Regions from separate parts of the Paenibacillus sp. FSL R5-0623 genome, predicted to be linked through region 1. Evidence: riboswitches for the same ligand, from Rfam matches in the RefSeq annotation. Region 1 holds a riboswitch; the other holds the start of a gene.
The links. Region 1 has a riboswitch for cyclic di-AMP ahead of MKY92_RS10275 (C40 family peptidase). Riboswitches for the same ligand answer to the same signal wherever they lie in the genome.
Positions count from the first base shown of each region.

Region 2: linked by a shared signal. The riboswitch ahead of MKY92_RS00535 (C40 family peptidase) and the one ahead of MKY92_RS10275 (C40 family peptidase) in region 1 are both predicted to bind cyclic di-AMP.

Region 1 is NZ_CP150233.1:2,218,527-2,221,684, reverse strand. It holds gene MKY92_RS10290 (carbohydrate-binding protein) at 1-78, shown strand, start outside; tRNA gene MKY92_RS10285 (tRNA-Leu) at 224-308, opposite strand; gene pelA (pectate lyase) at 483-1,445, opposite strand; cyclic di-AMP (ydaO/yuaA leader) riboswitch at 1,864-1,995, shown strand; gene MKY92_RS10275 (C40 family peptidase) at 2,001-2,465, shown strand; gene MKY92_RS10270 (carboxymuconolactone decarboxylase family protein) at 2,539-2,868, opposite strand; gene MKY92_RS10265 (hypothetical protein) at 3,011-3,158, opposite strand, start outside.
Region 2 is NZ_CP150233.1:109,839-112,996, forward strand. It holds gene MKY92_RS00530 (GNAT family protein) at 1-298, opposite strand, end outside; gene MKY92_RS00535 (C40 family peptidase) at 653-1,087, opposite strand; cyclic di-AMP (ydaO/yuaA leader) riboswitch at 1,127-1,264, opposite strand; gene MKY92_RS00540 (hypothetical protein) at 1,510-2,361, opposite strand; gene MKY92_RS00545 (M1 family metallopeptidase) at 2,372-3,158, opposite strand, start outside.

The DNA.
Region 1 (3,158 bases):
ACCAATACATTGAAAGTGGTCACCACTGGATCGGAAGGACCGAATATTGACAGCATTAATGTTACCGCAGCGCAATAAACGTTCCGTATGGCTGATGGAAGACCATTTGCTGTACGTGCAGCTAAGCACTAACCTCTTGGATACTCAAGTCTAAAGTTAGTGTTATATCAAAAAATGCAAAAAAAGACTCCTTAAGCGTTAGCTTAAGGAGTCTTTTTTTAGATGCGGTCGAGAGGACTCGAACCTCCACGGGGGGTTAGCCCACACGGACCTGAACCGTGCGCGTCTGCCAATTCCGCCACGACCGCATATTGTATCTCCGTGATCAATATCGGCGACAAGAGATAATATATCATGTGAAATCTATCATGTCAACACTGAAAATAATAACAATAAAGCCCGAACCAGACGTCCATGTCGTTTTCGGGCTTTACCTTTAACAGCTAATAGTTTAGTTCATTATAACGGAAGCATACTTCAAGTTACAGCTTGGAAGGCCAGTTGCCATACCATGCATAACCGCCTCTTCTTTCTTTATCAATATCACTTAGTTTGTATTTAACGACCCCGTCACGACCAATAAAGATCGGTTTATCCGTTCCCACTTCGTAGAAACGAGCCCAGATCGGTGCAGCTTTGGAATCAGCGATAATTTTGCTGTCTCCGTTTGCTCTTTCATACTTGTAACCCGTAATCTTCACTTTGTTAAACCATGCCTCAGCTCCCTTAATGGATGCCGTAATTTTAGCGGTAGCAGGTCTGGTTTTCAGGAATTTAACAATCGTTACACTCTCTCCAGCCGTCAGTGATGGTACTTCATAGATTCTTGCGCTTGCCGGTTTAAGAGAACTGGAATCATGTTGTTGTCCCCATGCTGTCAGCTTACCGCCTGAAACAACCTGTGTATTCAGAATTGCCTCCACACCTTTGGCAACTGAGTTTTTACTGCGGTTAGCAAGAGTGCTGTCGATAAACGAGAAATCACCTTTACGTGCCGCTACTTCATCCAACATGATCATTACATTAATCATGGCATCATCATTGTAAGTGATGTGCTTGTGATATCCGGAGCTTTGGTAAACTTGTGGCCATCCGCCGTTTGAATACTGCATGTTGATCAAAAAGTTAATTCCTTTGATTGCAGCTGTGGAGTAACGCGGATCATTCGTCTTTTTAAATTCCTTCGCCAATCTTCTAATTTCTGAGTATGTAGCCTTGTTGTCGATCGTGGACTTCGCCCACTCTCCACTTGTCTGTTTATAATCTTTTCTCCAACCCCCATCCGGCAGCTGGCTCTTCAAAATATCAGAAATACTCGCTGTAGTACCCGATGCATCCGCAGCAGATACCGTCCCTACAGGAAGAACTGCCATTCCAACTGCTGAGAACACCATCGTACATGCCAGGACAAAAGTAATTATTTTCTTCGCTTTCAAATGTAACACTCTCCTATGTTTGTTTTTATAAATCTTCCACTTCTGCTTACCTATGATACGCGTCCTTAAACCTCCTTTATTTGTATTTATCTCATAATAAAATCAATTTTAATCCAATATGTGGATTGGATAATCAGATAATATGCAAAAAATCGATCATTGTCAATATATGCAACTTAATGAATATAATCTCTCTAATTCTACATAACGGGATAGTTCTTTTAACTCATGACAAACCTATTTATTTATCCAAATTCGTCTTAAACGAATCAATAATGACGTTTTTGTCATGAATGATACCCAAACTTGATCCCTTCTTTCATATAAAAACCTTAATTCCGCTAACATTGAGGTATTACGAAGGGTTTTAAATAGGTTTGACAATTACGCATTTATGCAATATAGTTTCAAATAGTTACAAAAACTTAATTATTCATTGCCGAGTTTCATGTTTGAAAACGGGGGAACCAATTTGGGTGAATTATTCTTATACATAGGAAATATAGGGAACCTTCTACCGAACCCTTAGCTAACTCCGTAGGCATCGAAGGGAGAACATTGATTTTGAAAAAACTGATTATCTCCATTTTTGGAGCAGCTGTATTATTTACATCCGGGGCAACAAGCACAGAGGCAAGCAGTATCAACTCCGTAGTGAACAACATGACAGGTATTCCTTACAAATGGGGTGGCACAACTGTAGCCGGCTTCGACTGTTCTGGTTTTATGAGATATCTTTTCAACAAATACAGCATTGAATTACCACGTACTTCGCAGCAGCAAGCCAAAGCAGGTACTCCCGTATCTAAGAGCAATGTTCGGACAGGTGATCTGGTGTTCTTTAATACAACAGGCAAAGGCATTTCACATACAGGTGTATATATCGGCGGCGGACAATTCGCTCATGCCTCCAGCAGTAAAGGTGTAAGCATCACGAAGTTATCGAATCCATACTTCAATGATCGTTACGTAACAGCACGTCGGGTAACTGGACAGTTTATGTATGATAAAATGTTAGGTAAAATGTGATTCACATACAAAAAGGCATCGGTTATTAACCGGATGCCTTTTTTGCACTTAAAAATGTATGTTGCATTGCTTACTAATGCAGCGCCTTCTGCACTCGCATCGCACCTTGAGACAGGGCATGTCCTCCACCAACAGCTCCAGCCACGGCTACGGTCTCCATAATCTCCTGATCTGTTGCGCCCTTAGCACGGGCTTCTTCTACATGGTAGAAGGTACATACCTCATTGTTGGCGAATAATCCAATCCCAAGCGCAATTAACTGTTTTGTCTTCGCATCAATCACGCCAGGTTGGAAGCATTCTCCGGTAAACTCATGATAGGACTTCACCACACCTGGCAGCACATCGCTTAATGCTCCAATCTGATCCTTGTAGGCATGAACTTTATCATTCATCAATGTCATGGCTTGTAGCACACCCTCTCGGCTATAGTTACAGATCTTCCTCACTGTACCTATCTTCTCTCCCGAGTGAGCCAATTATGCCAAGAAATCATGGTAATTCCAAACATTTAACGCTCATGGCCACTGCCATAATTATAAGCTGTTACTCACTAAGTGGACTCTGGCGCGGCTCGCTGAACAGCTGATAGCTGTAACCTCGGTCCAGCTTAACGACACGTCGATTCTGACGACGGATAAGTACCTGCTCGCCATCCCAGGCAACCACAATCCCCTTCACGTCGTTCGATTCC
Region 2 (3,158 bases), 2.1 Mb from region 1:
AAGCTGCCCCTTGACCCTGACCACACAGCTCTGGATGCATGCCAAGGCCAATCCGGGTTACCCCTTGAAGTGGGAAGTATTGGGCAAACCCACATATACGATCGTTCTGATCCAGGACGATCGCGTATTGCTCCTGCCGCAGCTGTGCATCTCCAAATTCCACTTCCAGAGCTTTCATCTGCTCCCAGGGGAGCCAGCTGTAGATATTGTAAGGCGGGTCATACTGCCAACTGCAGATAAGCTCCGCATGTTCTTCTCGCATGGGTACAACGTGAAACGTCACAGGGGTTTCCTTCATACACCTGCATGCTCCTTTCCTTGAAACAGAACTCTTTGTCCACTCTACAAAAGAGATGTTCATTTAGCAAGTCTTCCTTCCCGAGAAAAAAAATGAAACAAAAGTTCCGGTAATTTCGTTTATATTATAACGGGATGGGTAAAAACATCATAAGGGCACGGACGAACGAACGCAAAATGAACTTGTTGATGTCGCAGGATATGCCCCGAGTATAACTTGCAACATGAATAAGGATTGAAGCACAAAAAACCGCCGGATACATTCCTGCGGAGAATGTACCGGGCGGTTCTGTTATGCTTCTTGCTTCGTTCCAGTATGGTTAATGGTTACAGCATCATGTTGCTCAGCTTGTCCCTAGTCAAGGGCCAGTGATTCATATGCGTCCGTGCTCATAATCCGTTTCGCGCCAACATAACGATTGGCCCAATAGTTTTCACTCAATGCACTGATCGTAACGCCTTTGGAAGAAGAGGAGTGTGCGAACTTTCCATCCCCTACAAAGATTCCTACATGAGATACGCCTTTACCTGTTGTATTAAAGAACACCAGATCGCCAGCTCTCATTTCCATGCGGGATACGGAATCGCCCATGTCGAATTGGGAACTGGATTGGCGTGCCAAATCAATACCCAACTTGTCGAATACATACCGGGTAAATCCGGAGCAGTCAAAGCCGTTAAGCGTTGTTCCCCCACTTTTGTATGTAGTTCCCATTGCTGAATCAATTACTGTGTCCATCTTTGAATCTGCGAATGCGCTACCTGCACCAAGCGATAAAGCGAATGTGATGCTAAGTACAGCTGCGGTTAATTTCTTCTTGAACAAGAGATATTCCCCTTCCAATGCCTGCGAGGTTAGCTTAAGGATTCGGTTGAAGGTCCCCTATGATCCCTCTGTAGCAAGATCAATTCACCCATAACTGGTTCCCCCGCTTCCCAGGTGCCAGGAATTTGGCTATGCTAGTTATGCACCTGCGAAATCAAGAAATGACGATTTAATTTTAAGTAGTTACAAATATGAATGTAAAGATTACAAAGTTGTTACTAAAAACTCACTGCGATTATTGTAACAGAGGAGTACGGCTTTGGCAACGTTTAGCAAAAAAATTAGCAAAAAAAACCTCGACCTTTGACGGGGAAAGGTTGAGGTTTGCCTATTTATAAGTACATATTAGGCCATGAGTTTAACATGTGATGGTAACAATTTTTAAACTATCTGCTCTCACCTTTGGATATTTTGGACTGCCATAATCGGAAATGGCTGCATATTTTCCACAGACTCAATAGACATCTGGCAAGTGGATACGTCTGTTGTAGTATAAGTCCGGTAAGTCCCGTTAATAACCATGAGGCTGAAGTGAAGGCCCCAAAGACGAGCAGGTGTACTCCGCCCAGCAGGAGTGCAATGCCGATTACAGCGATGAGATGACGCATTGCAATCCAGAGTGCTTTGAGGGTACCGTGAGCCCCGCCTTCTCCTTCTGGTGCCGACACACCGAACTGCATGTAGAGTATGACATGGTGGATGATCCAACCATATACAATCCAAGCAGCAACATAAGGTATACCAGGCAAAAGTAATTGAAGGGAATGAAATCCGTCCATGAGAATGGAGTAGAGCTTCGGTATGAGCCAGTAGGCGGGCAGAAGGATCAATAATGTACGTATGGTGTGGAGCAGCAGCATCGGTTTCCACAGATTTTTGATTCCGCGGATAAAGGGGATGCGCTCTTCTGTAGAATTAAAGTGCTGAAGTGAGTAGAGCAGTCCTGCCTGAATGAGGGGGCTGATCAACATGCGAACCAGCAGCATGCCCCCGAGAATCCATAGATAACGATGAACCTCCGGATGGGTAGACAGGTTAAGTTGACTTTCCATTTTGAACAAAAGTGTACTCAACTCCCCGGCATCAGCATCCGGATAACGCAGGAGTAGTGGGATGACCGCCGATTGTACCATTCGATAGAAGAAATATCCCCAAATGAGTTGATAGAGAAATAAGATTGCGGCAATGAACATATGCTGACGGACGAGAAACCAGCCTTCACGTATTTTCGCTTTCACCGTTTCCACCTCACCATGACAGACCTCCGAATATGGCTTCTATTAGTTTGGTTACACTCATGCTCCAGCGGGACTTCGCCCGCTCATCCAGTCCGGATTTCAGGAAATTGTTCATATGGCGGTTCTCCAGCACGATCGAGTACAGGGGATCGGTCATGGCCCAGGATACGGGGGATGTGTGAGTTAATTTATAGGTGATGCGATCTTCTTTGCCATTCCATTGTTTGGTGAGGGTATGCCCGTCTTTAAAAGCAATGCGAACAGGAACGGCGTTGTAATCACTCCCTTTTTTTGCGATCGTCACGGATGACTCGTACAATGTTTGACCGTCTTTCTGTACGGGCGTAACACGAATCTTCTCTACAGCAAAGTCAGCCATCCCGTTACCATAAACGTATTGATCAAAATAATCAGACCAGGAAGTACGGGTCACTTGTTCCACAACGTTCTGAAAGTCAGCCGAAGTGGGATGTTTGAAGCGGTACTTCTTCACATAGGTAGAGAGAATGCGTTCCATCTTTTTTGCACCGACTTGATGTTCAATACCAAGCAATACAAGCTTGCCACGTGTATAGACATTGGCTGCATACTCATTCTGTGAATCAAACTTCCAGGATTCTTGTGTTAAGGATGAAGGAGACGTAATCAGTCCCGATTGTACCGGCAGATTCGGAATCAATCCGTATTCCTGCTCCATCAGTTTGTCTTCTGCATAAGAGGTGAACCCCTCATCCAGCCACGCTTCCTCGAATTCGTTGCTGGCAACCATGCCGTAGAAGTACTGGTGTCCGATCTCG